DNA from 3 places in the Exiguobacterium sp. SH0S2 genome. Region 1 is predicted to be linked to each of the others. Evidence: predicted binding sites of a transcription regulator. Region 1 holds the regulator's gene; each other region holds the start of a gene.
What was found. Region 1 encodes Rex, which represses fermentation and respiration genes when NADH is low (regulators of the CRP and FNR family bind a similar motif). Its sites were predicted from a motif close to TTGTGAAATATTTCACAA; they were not measured.

Region 1 (5,529 bases):
CACGACGCTCTCGACGTCGAGGCCGAACAATCCGGCCGCTTCTTCCGTGAGGCCTGACGAGGCGATGTTCCAGTCATAGAGACGGAGTCCCGACGTCCCTTGTGTCCCTTGGTAACGGACACGTGGTGTGACGAGGTTCTCGGCGACGAGCGTACCCATGCGGACGGCGTTCGTCGCGAGCGGGATGTAAGCATGTGTGCGCGCCGGGTTGTAGTAGACGGCACAGCTGTCACCGGCTGCGAAGACGTCCGGGTTGCTCGTGCGCATATATTCGTCGACGATGATGGCGCCGTTGCCGAGCATGTCGACTTGTCCTGCGAGCAGTCCCGTGTTCGGGCGGAAACCGACACATAGAATGACGAGGTCGGCTTCGAACTCACCTTTGTCGGTGACGACGTGCGTGACGTTTCCGTCTGTGCCGCGGAACGCTTCGACCGTTTGGCTGAGCTCAAGGTCGATACCGCGTGACGTCATGTCGGCTTCAAGTTGGTCCGTGAACGACTTGTCGAGGTACTTGTTCAAGATGCGGTCAGCACTGTCGATGAACGTGACGTGCTTGCCGTACACTTCGAACGCCTCGACGAGCTCGACGCCGATATAGCCGGCACCGATGACGGCGATATTTGTCGCACCCTTAGCCCGCTCGATGATGCGCTGAGCGTGACCATAGTTTTTGCAAAGTTCGATCCCAGTCATCTCGATGCCAGGTAGCGTCGGGACGATCGGCCAAGATCCTGTCGTCACGATCAAACGGTCGAACGTGTCATATACGTCTGCACCCGTCTCGAGGTTTTTGGCGTGGACCGTCTTCGCTTCCGCATCGATGTTCAACACGTCATGCTTCATGCGCATCGTCGCGCCGAGTTCTTCGAGCTCGGTCGGTGATGAGTAGAACAATTCTTCAGCGCGTTTGACGACGCCGCCGACGTGGAGGGCGATCCCACACGAGAGGAAGCTGACGTTGTCGTTCCGCTCATACACGGTGATGTCGAGATTGTCGTGCTTGGCGAGTAAGCCTTTGACTGCTGCTGTTCCTGCGTGTGTACATCCGATGACTGCGATTTTCATATGGTAGTCTCTCCTTTGAGTTGTAGGCAAGTTAGTGTTTGTGACAAATATCACATTCGCTTTCTGAACTTAGTGTACTATTTCACAAGAAGGTTTGACAATCCCTTTGCTCAGTTTTTCACGTAATTATGTCTAAAGTTTGAACGACGGTTATGACGACAAAAAAACCGCTCCGCGACCGGAACGGTTTTGATCATGAATTGGACGTGCGTCTCGCTTTCACCCAGTGATAGATGACGACACCGATATAGGTGACGAGCCCGATCACGTACAAACTGAAACCGATCAAACTCCAGCCCATCCCGTCCCAGCCCCGGACGAAGACGAGCCCGACCATGAACAGGACATAGCCCATCACCACGAGCGTCAACGGAAAGACGAGTCTCCGCCTGTATAGTAACTTCAAAAAAGATAGCACGACGAGTAAGAGCACCGTCGTCAACATCCCTGTGACGATGAGCGCGTCCCCGTAATATTCCCAAGCCATCGCTTCTCCCCCTGACGTGTGTTTGATTGGTTTCTATCTTAACATGTGACAAGAGTACTTCCTTGTTGCAGAAAAAGCGTTTACGACCAATATCACTTAGAACATGTGGTTTCAGTACGACATTTTGCGACCAAAAAGCACCGTTATGCCAACCGTGGTACTTGCCAACCGACAAGGAAAAACAGTCCGATCAACACGATGGCCAAGCCCCTTTTCAAGACACTTCCAGTTTAATGTACTCGCATAAAAAAACACCACGTCTCATGACGTAGTGTTCATTTCTCATTCATTTGCTTCATCAAATCCATCTGTTCTTTCACCATCGCCTCTTTCTCACGTCGGAGCACACCGCGGTACGTCACACGCGAGATCGATAAGCTGATCTCATATAAGAAGAAGAGCGGCAGCGACACCATGAGGTGCGACGTCAAATCCGGCGGCGTGATGAATGCCGCGATTACGAACAAGGCGAAGTAGGCGTACTTCCGAATTTTTGAGAGGAAGTACGGCGTCACGACACCGATGCGCGTCAAGAACATCGTCACGACCGGAAGTTGGAACAACAGTCCAAACGGGATCGTCAGTTGCAACAGGAACGTGAAATAGTTCGTCGCCCCGATGATTTGCGTCAGACCGAGGTCTTGCCCGAGGTCCGTCGAGATATCGAGGACGAGCGGGAACAACCAATAGTAGGCGAATGCGAGACCGATGAGGAACAAGATAAAGATGACCGGGATATAGGCGAGCGTCCATTTTCGTTCATTCGGATGCAGACCAGGTGCGACGAACGCCCACAGTTGATACAGTAGAAATGGACCCGATGCGACGAGCCCGATGACGAGCGCCAAGTTCAAGTAAATCATGAGCGGGTCCGCGACCCCAAAGGCGTTCAGCTCGAGCCCTCGTTCGACGAGGTCCGCCTGCAGATAGGCGAGCACGTATTTGACACTCGGCAAAGCGATCAGAAAGAAGGCAAAGACGACAAATGCCGACAGCATCAGTCGTCTCCGCAGCTCTGTCAAGTGATCGGACAGTGCCCGTTCTTGATCAGGTTGATGGCTCATGGCTTACTGCTCTTTCTTCTCAATTTCTTTCTTGTCGGTCTCATCGTGCTCTTTCATCATACCGTTCGTGGCATTTTTGAACTCACGGAGCGTCTGCCCCGCTGCCCGGCCGAACTCTGGCAATTTCTTCGGCCCGAAGAGGATGAGCGCGATGATGGCGATGACGAAAATACTGACGCCACCTGGGATACCGACGACGAGTGATGATTGTAGAAATTCCATTATTGATGGACCCCCTCAGCGGATGGATAGTGTTGCATAAAGTAAATGAGCGACTGGAGTTCGATCGACAAGTCGATATGATGGACGCGGACCGTGTCCGGTACAGTCAATCGCGCCGGCGTGAAGTTCAAGATCCCTCGAACGCCATAGCGGACCAAATCATCGGCGACCGGTTGCGCGTAGGCAGACGGGACCGTGAGGATGGCGACATCGATTTTGTTTTGCTTCATAATCTGTTCCATCTCATCGACGTGATGAATCGGGACACCTGACATCGTCGTGCCGACTTTTGTCTCGTCTGCGTCGAACCCGACGACGATATGTGTGTTATTGTTTTTAAGGAAGTTATAGTTGACGAACGCTGTCCCGAGATGACCGACCCCGACCAAGGCGACGTTCGTGATCTCGTCTTGATTCAGCGTCTTACGGAAAAATTCTAACAGATACTGTACGTTATAGCCATATCCCTTTTTACCGAGCGCACCGAAGTATGAGAAGTCACGGCGAATCGTTGCCGAATCGACCTTGACCGCCTCGCTCAGTTCAGCAGAAGAGACACGCTGTTTCCCTGACGAATGTAGGCTTTGGATAAACCGATAGTATAGTGGCAACCGTTTGGCTGTCGCTTGCGGAATCTTTGGTTCGTTTTGACTCAACGGAAAGAGCCTCCTTTTTACGACGCGTTTCAAACGAATCTGATTTCATACACCTTGATTGTAAACGAATTCACATAAGCACTCAATGAATATACCTGAAAAGGGGAAGAAATAAAGTATACTAAACAGAGAGAAAGGGGTTTTTTCACTTGATCCTACTGCAAGTCAACAACTTATCCAAATCGTTCGGCGTCGAGCCGATTTTAGAGAATGTCAAACTAGAAATCCAAGAAGGCGAACGCGTCGCCCTCGTCGGCCGCAACGGCGCCGGCAAGTCGACGCTGTTAAAAGTCATCGCCGGCGAGTACAACTATGACTCGGGCGACATCATGAAGCCAAAAGACGTGACGATCGGCTATCTCGCCCAAGACTCAGGATTAGAATCGAACGAGACGATGTGGAACGAGATGCTCACCGTCTTCACCGACTTGATCGAACAAGAGAAGACGCTCCGCCAGATGGAGCAAGACATGGGCTCGGAGCGGATCTTGAACGACCCGGCCGCCTACGAGCGTCTGCTTGCGGCGTATGACGAGGAGCAACACACGTTCAAAGACCGCGGCGGCTATCAGTATGAAGCGACAATCCGCTCGATCTTGCACGGGATGCGGTTTTACCCGGACGACTTCGAACGTCGGATCGATACGCTCTCAGGGGGACAGCGGACACGTCTTGCCTTAGCGAAGATGCTCCTGCAAAGCCCGGACCTGCTCATCTTGGATGAGCCGACGAACCATTTGGACATCGAGACGCTCAGCTGGCTCGAGAAATATTTGAGCGGCTATAAAGGTGCCGTCCTCATCGTCTCCCATGACCGTTACTTCCTCGACCGCGTCGTCTCGGTCGTCTACGAGCTGTCACGCAACCGCAGCCGCCGCTTCGTCGGGAACTATACGAAATTCCTCGAGCAGAAGGCCGCGCTTTACGAGCAAGAGAAGAAACAGTTCGAGTCGCAACAAGAAGAGATCGCCAAGATGCAAGACTTCATCCAACGGAACATCGCCCGGGCGACGACGACGAAACGCGCCCAAAGCGTCCGCAAGCGGCTCGAGAAGATCGACCGCATGGACGTGCCGGACGGTGACGAACGAAGCGCGGTGTTGTCGTTCTCGATCAAACGCCAAAGCGGGAACGATGTGTTGAGCGGCAGCGACCTCGCCATCGGCTACGAAGAACCGATCGCACAACACTTGCGTTTCCAACTGCAACGCGGCGAGTCGGTCGCCCTCGTCGGCCCGAACGGAGTCGGCAAATCGACGCTCCTCAAAGTGTTGACGAAACAACAACCACCGCTCACCGGTGACATCCGCTACGGTACCGGCGTCGAAATCGGCTACTACGACCAGGAACAACAGAACTTGTCGGACGCGAACCGCGTCATCGACGAGATTTGGAACGACTGGCCGCTCATGCGCGAGCAAGAAGTCCGCAGTCTGCTCGGCCAGTTCTTGTTCAGCGGGGACGACGTCATGAAACGCGTCCAAGAACTATCCGGCGGCGAACGGGCCCGGCTGACGCTCGCCAAGCTCAAGCTCGAGCAACCGAACTTGCTCGTCTTGGATGAGCCGACGAACCACTTGGACCTCGACTCGAAGATGATCCTCGAGAACGCGCTCGTCGACTATCCCGGGACGATCTTGTTCGTCTCCCACGACCGTTACTTCATCGACCGGCTCGCGACGCGTGTCTTAGAGATCACGCCGAACGGCATCGATGAGTACCTCGGCGACTACTCGTATTACGTCGAGAAGAAAGAAGAGCTCGAGGACCTTGCCCGGCTCGCCCGCGAGGAGACGAAACAAGTCGTCGTCAAGAAGCAGCGCGCCGACAAGGAACAGCAGCGCGAAGAACGCCGGTTGAAACAGCGGGTCGAAGAGATCGAGCTGACAATCGAGCGCCACGAAGCTCGGCTTGAAGAAATCGAGCAGCTGTTATGCGAACCGGACGTGTTCAACGACTTCGCCCGCGCCCAAGAGCTGTCGACCGAGTCCGACGCGACGAAAGAGTCGATCACGGAACTGTTCACAGAATG
Region 2 (5,529 bases), on a different contig from region 1:
ATTGTGATCGAGCAGACAAGGAAACGTGTCGTTTCAAACAAGACCGGGTGAGATGGGCACGTATCAAGCAGCAACGGCTGAACGTTCAAAATGGTCGGGTCTGATTGGATAGTGATAAGATGAAGACAGCGTTATCACTCAAAGGGAGGCAGATTTATGCTCGCACCAATCGAACAGTTGACGATCGAAGAGCTCATCAGTAAGCAACGTCGTTTCTTTAAGACGCAAGCGACCAAATCGCTCGCATTCCGTCTCAGTATGTTGACGTTTTTGAAAGAATCAATCAAACATCACGAAGCAGAGATTATCGAAGCGTTAAAAACAGATTTAAATAAATCAGAGCTCGATGCGTTCACGACGGAGATCGGCTTTATTTACGACGAGATCAGTCGGACGAATCGAGAGTTGAAGCGTTGGATGCGCCCGAAACGGGTTCGCGGCGCAGCGATCCACCTCGGGACAAAAAGTGAAGTCATGTATGAACCGTACGGCACCGTTCTCATTATCGCGCCTTGGAATTATCCATTCCAATTGGCAATCGCACCGCTCATCGGAGCAATCGCGGCCGGGAACACGGCTGTCGTGAAACCGTCGGAATTGACGCCGAACGTGGCCCAAGTAATGACGAAAGTGCTCGAACGGGCGTTCACCGATCGTTACGTCGTCAGCGTCGAAGGGGATAAAGACGTCGCTCAAGCTTTGCTCGCGCAAAAATGGGATCATATCTTCTTTACCGGTTCGACCCAAGTCGGAAAAATCGTCATGGAGGCTGCGGCCAAGCAATTGACGCCGGTCACGCTCGAACTAGGTGGGAAGTCACCGGCCATCGTCCATGAAGATGCCAATATTAACATTGCGGCGAAACGGATTGCGTGGGGGAAATGGATGAACGCCGGGCAGACGTGTGTCGCCCCGGACTACGTGCTCGTCCACGAGTCGAAACGTGATGCGTTTCTTGAAGCAATCAAGCGGGAAGCGTTCCTGATGTTTGGGAACGGAATCGGGACAGAACGGTTCACCCGGATCGTCAGCGAGTCTCATTTTGATCGGTTGACGAGTTATTTGAGTCAAGGGGACGTCTTCTTCGGGGGAGCGACGGAGCGGGAAAGTTTGAAAATCGCCCCGACCGTCATGACGGATATTCATGATGGGGCTGCTGTCATGAAAGACGAGATTTTCGGACCGATTTTGCCGGTGCTGACGTATCGTCAACTCGATGAGGCGATCGAGTTTGTGTCCGACCGTCCGCATCCGCTCGCGCTCTATCTGTTCACGGAAACGAAAGCTGTCGAACAGACGGTGCTCAAGCATCTGACATTCGGCGGCGGTTGTGTCAACGATGTCCTCATGCATTTGACAAACCCGAACTTGCCATTTGGCGGTGTCGGGGAGAGTGGGATGGGGGCTTATCACGGACGCTATAGCTTTGAGGCGTTCAGCCATGCCAAATCAATATTACGCAACACGACAAAATTTGATGTGCCGATTCGTTATCCAAACTTTAAAGGTGCGGAGAAGCTGATCCGTCTCGTCTATCGCTGAGACTGATCTGAGACTGTAGACTTTCTACAGTCTTTTTTTTATGAGAACGAATTGAAAAATAGAAGATTGTTTGAAATGTCACATACTTTTGTGATCAGGGTGCTCACGCTACTGTATAATAAAGCCATAAATGAAACGTACGAGACATTCCAGGCACGAATGAATTGTGGAGGGAGCAGACGAATATGTCTACGAAATGTGGGACGACCGAACCGAACAGCTTTATCTTTTCAGCGGAGACGAAACAGTTATTGCTCGAAATGATGACACCTCAAGACTACCCGAAGGCTAGCATCGTCTGTTGGGAAGGTGAGAAGTGTGATAAATTCTTTTATTTGAAGAGCGGATCTGTCAAATTCACGAAGATCACGAAAAAAGGGAATCCAATCGTCATGTTCTTATATGGCGCCGACGATTTTTTTGGTGAGTTTGATATCGTCGACACGTTCCCGAGTTCTTACAGCATCGAGACGACGGAAGAAAGTGTCATTGGCGTTATTTCAAAGAAAGACATCGAGACTATCATGCAGCAAGACGCCAAATTTGCCGGTGACGTGCTGCGCTGGACGTCGATGATGCGTAAACATTCAGAGATGAAACTGCGTGATTTGCTATTGTACGGAAAGCCGGGAGCGCTCGCTTCGACGTTGCTTCGGATGGCGGCCATGCACGGTGTGGAGGAAGATGACGCGGTCGTCATCTCACGACATCCTTCCGATGGGGAGCTCGGTCAACTGATCGGGGCACCGCGTGAGACCGTCAACCGGATGATGAACCAGTGGCGAAAAGAAGGCGTCCTGACAACGACGGGAAACTCGATCGTCTTGCATGATATCGATTTCTTAAAAGAGCTGTGCCATTGCGAAGGCTGTCCGGCCGGGATTTGCCGATTATAACGAGGAACCGTCTCTTAGAGAGGCGGTTTTTTTGTCGTCTTGATTTGGCTAATTGTGAATTTTATGTGTGGAAACTACGCAAAATTGATGTGATTGTCACTTTTGAAGTGATAAAAGTCACATATTAAGTCGGGGTGAATTTCATACAATGAAAGAGGAAATTATAGCGAAAGGGGTCCTTCACGTGGATAAGAACGGTGGACAAGAACCGAATCTGAAAGGCACGTTTACATCGGTCATGATCGTCGCGGGTGTCATCATCGCCATGTGGTCGTCGGTCTTTTATTTATTTGTTACACGATAACGTCAAAAGGAGAAAACAAACATGCATATTCATAAGCTTGAAAAATATTGGTTGATCTTTGGCATCGTTCTATTAGGCGTGTTTTTGACAGTGCTCGGCATTTCGGCGTTTGCGGCCGGAAACCAGCCCGCATCGGACGCTGATTTGATCGACCCGGCGAAAGTGCATCAGACGGCGCCGTTCGATAAACCTGGACTTAATAAAATTGGTGATAACGAGTATGAACTCGTCATGGTCGCGCAGGCGTTCACGTTCACACCGGGTAACGTTGAAATCCCGAAAGGTGCGAAAGTGACGTTTCTCGTCACGTCACCGGACGTCGTCCACGGTTTCCAGTTGACGGGGACACCGGTCAACATGATGGTCGTGCCGGGACATATCAACTCGCTCACGTATACGTTTGAAGAAACAGGCGAATTTTTAATTCTCTGTAACGAATATTGCGGGACGGGCCATCACATGATGGCGACAAAAATTAAGGTGGTGGACTAAATGAACGACGTAGCCTCAAAACTGAAACAGTGGGAAATGGAGCGCGGTGTGCCGGTGCCGAGCATCGGTGTGAAAGAAGCGCGCCTCGCCTATGCCCACGTTGTCGTCTCGGTACTCGCCGTGTTGATTGGAGCGATCGCGGGACTCATGCAGACGCTCATCCGTACAGGAATCATTCCGGAAGTATTCGGTTACTATCAATTGTTGACGGCCCACGGTATCATGCTTGGTCTCGTCTTTACGACGATGTTTATCATCGGCTTACTTTACGCGCTGCTCGCCAAGTCGTTCGGACGGTTTGAATCGTTCCCGACACGTGTCGCTTGGCTCGGTTTTTGGATGATCATCGCCGGGGCGGTACTCGTGACGATCATGGTGCTCGCCAATAAAGCGACTGTACTTTACACGTTCTACGCTCCGCTCATGGCCGACCCGATCTTCTATGTCGGTCTCGTTCTCTTCGTCGTCGGTACATGGTTCTCGGCGTTCGCGATGTTCCGCATGTATGCGGACTATAAACGGGAACACCCTGGCGTCCATCCGCCACTCCCAGCGTACATGAGTATCATGACGATGTTGCTCTGGGTCATCGCGACACTCGGTGTTGCCGGGACGATTTTGTTCCAACTGCTCCCGCTCTCGCTCGGATGGAAAGACACGGTCGGGATTGAACTGAGCCGGACGTTGTTCTGGTACTTCGGTCACCCGCTCGTTTACTTCTGGCTCATGCCGGCCTATATCGTCTGGTATACGGTCGTGCCGAAAGTCATCGGTGGGAAGATCTTCTCGGACGCGCTCGCGCGGATGGCGTTCTTGTTATTCCTCTTGTTCTCGTTCCCGGTCGGTTTCCACCACCAGTTGACAGAGCCGGGGATTGATCCGTTTTGGAAGTTCGTCCAAGTCATCTTGACGTTCCTCGTCGTCATTCCGTCGTTCATGACGGCGTTCTCGCTGTTCGCGACGTTCGAGCTGCGGGGACGCGCTCTCGGAGCACGCGGTCTGTTCGGTTGGGTCAAAAAGATGCCGTACGGCGATGTGCGTTTCCTCGCCCCGTTCGTCGGGATGTTGTTCTTCATTCCGGCTGGTGCCGGCGGTATCATCAACGCGTCGCACCAATTGAACGCGATGGTCCACAACACGCTTTGGGTCACCGGTCACTTCCATATCACGGTCGGAACGGCCGTCGCCTTGACGTTCTTTGGAACTGCCTATTGGCTCGTACCGGTACTACGCGGACGTACACTCACGAAATCAATGAACCGTCTCGGTTTGATTCAGACGGGGACGTGGGCGTTCGGGATGTCGATCATGTCGTATGCGATGCACATCTCAGGCCTTCAAGGTAACCCGCGTCGGACCGGTCCGGCGACGTATTTCTCAGACGCGTTGACGCGTGAATGGATCCCGTACCATATGGCGATGGCAATCGGCGGGACGATCCTTCTCGTCTCGGTGCTCATCTTCGTCTATTCGATGTTCAACCTGTCATTCCTCGCACCAAAAGGTGAGGAAGAGTTCCCACTCGCGGAAACGGAAGAGGCGGCAATGGAGACGCCACGGTTCTTTGAGAACTGGAAGCTCTGGATCACGGTCACGTTCGTCTTGATCGCATTCGCCTACACGGTTCCGATTTGGCACTTGATTGAAAGCGCGCCTCCGGGAGCGAAAGGTTGGGTGCTCTGGTAAACTGAAGTCAGCCTCTAGGGCTGACTTTTTTGATTTGGGGGAGAACGTATGGAGACGTTACAGGAAGTGATTCGTGAAGCATACGCTAACCGTGTCCACGACCGGCCGTTCATCGTCGCGATCGACGGCTTGAGCGGGGCCGGGAAGACGACGCTCGTCGAACAATTGAGTGGTATCGCGCCGAACGAACTGCTTCTACATATTGATGACTTCATCGTCGAACGGCATCGGCGCTATGAGACGGGGCAGCCTGAGGCGGTGGAATACTATGCGCTCCAATGGGACGTCGATCTGCTCGTGAAGATGTTGTTCGAGCCGTTGTCCCGAGGTGAGACGCGTCTGACGTTGCCATACTACGAGCGAGACGAGGACGCGATTGTCATGCGGACGATCGATGTGGCTCCGAATGCGCTCGTGTTGATTGAAGGCATCTTCTTATTGCGGGACGAGTGGCGGTCGTATTTCGACTACATCGTTTATCTTGACTGTCCACGCGAGACGCGTTACGAGCGTGTGCTAAATCGCGATACGTATATCGGCGATTTAGCGGCACGGCTCGCCAAATATGAGCGCCGCTACTGGCCGGGTGAAGCGCACTACATCAAGACG
Region 3 (5,529 bases), on a different contig from region 1:
GTTCCCCAAACTTGTTACGGCCCGTGGATTCCCCTCCACGACACTCTTTTTGAAAGCATTGCGACAACCCCCATTTGTTGCACCCAGATTTGCCATATAAAAACGAGCGGCTCTCCGACGGAGCCGCTCGTTTTTTTCGTTCAGGCGAACACATCTTGTTCAATTTGTTTCAACTCATAAAACATGCCGCGGGCGCGCATCAAGTCGTCGTATGACCCTGACTCGATGATGCGACCTGCTTCCATGACGATGATTTGGTCGAACCGTTCGAGCCCGGTCAGACGATGGCTGACCATGACGAGTGTCGCCTCGTCCGCCTTCCGGAAGATTTCAGCGAACACATCGGATTCGGTCCGCGCGTCTAACGCCGACGTCGCTTCATCTAAAATCCAGAGCAACCCGTTCTTCAACAACGCCCGGGCGATGGCGAGCCGTTGCCGTTCCCCTCCGGACAAGTTCGCCCCTTTCTCGAGCATTGGCTCATCGAGCGCGAAACCGAGGCGGACGCTTCGCAGCGCCAGCTCCATCTCGTCATCGGAGAAGTCTCCGGCAAGGGCCAAGTTGTCTCGGACGGTACCGAAAAAGAAGTGGTTCTCTTGCATGACGACACTCGCTTGAGACCAGACCGATGTTTGTGTGACCTCATTCAAGCGCTGACCCTCGATTCGTACTTCGCCTGTCTCTGGCCTTACAAACGCGAGCAACAGTTGCAGGAGCGTCGACTTACCAGACCCGCTCGGACCGACGATCACGGTCTTCGATCCGCGAGGTAACGTCACATCAACTGTGTCTAGGACGGCACGGAACGTATCCGGATAGCGGTAACTTACGCGTTCAAACGAAATGTCAGGTGCCGTCTGAAGCGCTATGTCGTCACGGGCCGCTTCTGCCGCCACGAGGTGATCACTTGGTTCGACGACCTCGAGCAAGCGGTTTGCCGCTTGTTTACTATCGGCGTAGTGACCCGGGAAGACCGCCATCGGTGTCACGTTCTCAAACGCGGTCAATGACATCATGACGAGCATGGCCAAGAACAGGCCGTCCAGTTCGCCATCGACGACGAGGTAGGCACCGATCGCGAGCACGCCCCACGACACGAGCAGTGACGCGGCGACGACGAGCGACGAGTTGAAGAACTGGTTCGTCACGTCTTGGCGCTGTGCGGCGGCGTAACGATCGCTTCGAGCGAGCAAGTCGTCACGGGTCTGGCCGAGCTGGTCGTGCAACAATAAATCGCGGTACCCGTACATCATCTCGGTCACCCCGCTCGACAAGTCGCCGCGCAAGGCCCTAATTTCCTGGTCATGCTTCGCTCGGATGCCGGCAAACAAGATCGGAATCAAAAAGCCGGTCACGAACACCCCGAACACGAGCCAAAGGCTGACCGTCATCGAGAAGAACGTGACGAAGAAGATCGTGCTCAAGAAGACGAGCACTAAGATGATTGGCGGATAAAACACCCGCAAAAAGTAGTTTTGAAGGCTTTCGACGTCTCCGACGACACGGGCGAGCAAGTCCCCGCTCCGGTATTTGGCGAAGATGTTCGGCACGAGCGGTTCGAGCTGGCGATAAAACCGGACGCGCAGTTCGCTTAAAATCGTGAACGTCGCCCGGTGTGACGCCAAGCGTTCGCGGTAGCGGCTCCCCGCCCGAATGACGCCGAACAGCTTGATCAGGACGACCGGTACCATGAGCGCATAGAGGGGCGGCACAAGGCCGGCCCGCGACACGAGATATCCACTCGCCGCGAACAAGGCGACAGCCGCGAGGCCTGCCGTATAACCGAAGAAGATCGAGAGGATGATATCCTTTTTCTCTTTCATCATCCATTTTGTGATCGTCCAAAGTGAGTTCATCCTCTCACCCCTTTCTGTAACGTGAACAAGTCGGCGTAGGCCGGGACAGCGAGTAACTGTTCATGTGTGCCGTTCGCGACGAGGTTCCCCTCGTCCATGAACCAAATCGCGTCCGCTTGCTTGATCGTATGGAGACGGTGCGCGACCGTGACAAGCGTCGCGTCACGCGACAACTCCTCGATCGAGCGCCGAACGATTCTCTCGGTCACCAAATCGAGACCGGTCGTCGGTTCATCGAACAAGATGATACCTGGACGCTTCAAGAAGGCACGAGCCAGAGCGAGGCGTTGCCGCTCACCACCGGACAATCCGTAACCGCCTTCTCCGAGCTCGGTATTCAACCCGTCCGGCAAATTGGCGATGACCTCGACGAGGCCGGCGGCTTCAGCCGCCCGCATGATGTCAGTCTCGTCCGCCGTCTCACCGAGGGCGATATTAGCGGCGAGACTCCCGGCGAACAAATACGGGTTTTGCGAAATATACCCGATTGTCCCGTACCAAGACGTATCGGTGAACGATTCGAGCGGCTCCCCGTCGACGAGGACGCGGCCGCTGTCCGGTTTCACAAGACCGGACAGCACGTTCAACACGGTCGTCTTGCCTGATCCGCTCGCGCCGACCAAGGCGACGTGTGACCGTGCCGGGATGACCCCGCTCAGCGGGTGGAGCGTGAAGCGACCCCCTTCATATTGGAACGAGACCGCATCGAGCACGAGTTCGGGCGTCCGGTTTGTTAGCGGTCTGTCTCCCCATTCGATACGATCGTCCGGGGCGTCGAGCGCCTCGAAGATGCGATCGGCCGCACCCATGCTGCCACGCCCCGTATGGAAGGCGCTGCCGAGGTCTTTGATCGCTAAATAGTATTCCGGGGCCAAGACGAGAATCAAGAAGCCGGCGAAAAACGTCAAGTTTTGCCAAACGACCATCTGGAGCGCCACTTCTAAAGCGACGACGCCGGTGCTGAGCATCGAGATGAACTCGAGCATGAGCCCTGACAAGAAAGCGGTCTTTAAGACGACCATCGTCGCGTCCCGGAAGTCGAGACTGCTCTTCTCGATTGCTTGCGCTTCTTGCTCGGCACGTCCGTATAGCTTGAGTGTCGTCAATCCTTGAAGGACGTCTAAAAATTTCCCCGAGAACTGGTTCATTTTCTCCATCTGCTCTTCAGACTTCTTCTGGGTCGCGATACCGATGATGATGAAAAAGATTGGAATGAACGGCGCGGTCACCATCATGATGACACCTGAGATCCAGTGCTGACTGAAGACGACGACGAGAATGAGCAGCGGGATGATCGATGTCTGGATGACTTGGGGCCAGTACTGGCTAAAGTAAGCATCGACCTCATCGACCGCATCCATATAGACACTGACTTTCTTCCCGGACTGTCCGGATAGAGACGTCTCGATTGGATTCGATGTGTAGCGGTCGAGCAGTTGACGTCGAAGCGTCCGCTTCGCCCGTTCCGACAAGTTGGCACCGATACGTCCCGAGACATACCCGAACAAGGCACGTGCGAGCAACGCGAGCACGAGCCAACCTAGAGACGGGATGACACTTTGGAACGATTCGTTTTTTAAAAATACTCGGTCGACGACGTCGACGATCAAATAAGCCTGAGCCAAGATGGACAACCCGATCATCACCGCGGCGATGACGAGCCCGACGATATGTCCTTTCTCGGCCAAAGCGAGAGCTTGCAGTCGTTTCACTGCGTTCATCCTTTCTAAACGTGCATGACAATTTTTCTTTGTGATGATTCTCACTAATTATAACTGATGTAAGTGTCCATAGCGAACGCTTCGCTTATCGAGACGTGCAAAAAAAACGCCACGAATGCAGCGTGGCGTCAGTGTGTCGCTTGTTCGAAATACTCAGGGTGCAACGTCACGAGTTGACGGGCGTCGAACTGGAGAATGTCTTCTTTTCGCAGTCGCGACAAGATGTGGGACACGGTCTCGCGCGATGTCCCCGACAGTCTCGAGATTTCAACTGTCGTGAACGGACAACGTACGCGCACACCGTCGGCTTCTTTTTCTCCGAGGTCTTCAATCAAGTAATGGATCGTATTGATCACCCGGTCGCTCGCGCTCGGCGTGATGATTTCCTGAACACGGCGTTCGTGAAGGTCAAGGATTCGATTCATCTGACCGACGATATGCAAGAGCATCGTCGCATTTCTTGAGACAAGCGCTTCAAAGCGATCCGTCGGCATATAAATGACTTCAATATCGGTCAGCGCTTCCGCCGAATGTTGGTAATACGTTTCCGTCAACAGTCCCCGGTACGGAAACAGCTGCTTCGGCTTCAAGTAGTCGGTGTATTGATGGGTCGCCGTTTCATTGCACCGCTCGAGCTTCACATACCCACTGATTAGAAAGTAAACGCGCTCACGCGGGTCGCCTTCCATGAATAAAAGCTGCCCTTTGCGGTACGTCCGACAGTATACGTGCGGTAGCAAGCTCTCTAGCTCGCGGCTCGTGCATTTATTGAAGATATCGAGTTGTCTTAAATCGTCGACTGTCCATTGCTGTCTCATGATCAATCCCTCGCTTCCCGAACTGTTCATCTTTCTTTTAGTATACGAGACCCATCTTGTGAAAACGCTTTCAAATTCCGACAGTTTTCTGACAAGACAAAAGAGGGGTTGCCCCCTCTCCTCAGTCGAGCATCAATTCCATGATCGCATCTTGCAAATCGCGTTCGAGTTCGAGCGCATGGAGATCAAACAGCCACGCTTCGAGTCTCGTCTTCGACGCCGCCATCCGGTAGAGGCGGTCTTTCAAATCGTAAGATATCTCGGCGCGGTCAATGAAGCGATACAGGCGCTCCAGTCGATGACCGTTGTTCGTCACCTCGACAGGGAGCGACACCGTCACTTCCTCATCAATTTTACCGAGTTCGAGTCGTAACGTCTGCGTCTCCGGTTTATACTCACCCGAACCGGTCACCCCGCGTACGAGTAATGTGACGGTCCGGTCTGACGGTAAGACGGACGTGTCACCCGTAACATGAACGTGCAGGCTGCGCTCGTCCCAGTCGAGGGTGAACGTCGTCTCGGCGTAAGCTCCGGTCTCATAAGCCCGGTCGGTCCCGTTATCCTCATACAGCGTGAACGTGTTCGATGCCCCTGGGAAGACGACGACTTCGAGATCGGTCGGGTTGTCGGTGTCGTTGCGTCCAGAGCGATGAGCGGCCAGCGGGACGATCGCTCCAGCTTTCGCGAACACGGCCTGTTCGTCAAGCCCACGGAACACTCGGATCGACTTATCACCTTCGTAGCGATGACCCGTAAAGAAGTCGAACCAATCGCCTGTCGGCAACCAGACGTTCGTCGCCGCGACGTGAAGCCGCTTGTTCATCGGCTCGACGATCGGTGATACGACGAGTTCACTGCCGAAGTAGTATTCATTCGGCACGCCATACGCCGCTTCTTCGTCGGGATGATCGTAATACATCGGGAGGATGAGCGGGAGCGCATCCTGATGATTACGCCGGTTCATCGTGTACAAATACGGGATGAGTTGGTGGCGGAGTCGTAAAAACGACTTCATCGACCTTTCGGACTCGAGACCGAAGCGCCACGGCTCTTTGCCGTTAAAGATACTGAACGTCGAATGCAAGCGCATAATCGGGCTGAACACCCCGAACGCGACCCAGCGCGCGGCGAGCT

Region 2: the regulator Rex is predicted to act here: its motif matches at 2,544-2,561, upstream of EVJ21_RS12670 (cytochrome c oxidase subunit 2A).
Region 3: the regulator Rex is predicted to act here: its motif matches at 3,607-3,624, upstream of cydD (thiol reductant ABC exporter subunit CydD).

Annotation. Positions count from the first base shown of each region.
Region 1 is NZ_SJVB01000006.1:9,219-14,747, reverse strand. It holds gene EVJ21_RS13410 (FAD-dependent oxidoreductase) at 1-1,068, opposite strand, end outside; gene EVJ21_RS13405 (YesK family protein) at 1,262-1,555, opposite strand; gene tatC (twin-arginine translocase subunit TatC) at 1,831-2,619, opposite strand; gene EVJ21_RS13395 (twin-arginine translocase TatA/TatE family subunit) at 2,623-2,841, opposite strand; gene EVJ21_RS13390 (redox-sensing transcriptional repressor Rex) at 2,841-3,497, opposite strand; gene EVJ21_RS13385 (ABC-F family ATP-binding cassette domain-containing protein) at 3,647-5,529, shown strand, end outside.
Region 2 is NZ_SJVB01000005.1:80,985-86,513, reverse strand. It holds gene EVJ21_RS12685 (MFS transporter) at 1-51, shown strand, start outside; gene EVJ21_RS12680 (aldehyde dehydrogenase) at 157-1,542, shown strand; gene EVJ21_RS12675 (Crp/Fnr family transcriptional regulator) at 1,728-2,438, shown strand; gene EVJ21_RS12670 (cytochrome c oxidase subunit 2A) at 2,623-2,742, shown strand; gene EVJ21_RS12665 (cytochrome c oxidase subunit II) at 2,764-3,234, shown strand; gene EVJ21_RS12660 (b(o/a)3-type cytochrome-c oxidase subunit 1) at 3,235-4,920, shown strand; gene EVJ21_RS12655 (kinase) at 4,969-5,529, shown strand, end outside.
Region 3 is NZ_SJVB01000002.1:639,660-645,188, forward strand. It holds gene cydC (thiol reductant ABC exporter subunit CydC) at 141-1,856, opposite strand; gene cydD (thiol reductant ABC exporter subunit CydD) at 1,853-3,577, opposite strand; gene EVJ21_RS07960 (Crp/Fnr family transcriptional regulator) at 3,706-4,395, opposite strand; gene EVJ21_RS07965 (glycoside hydrolase family 31 protein) at 4,517-5,529, opposite strand, start outside.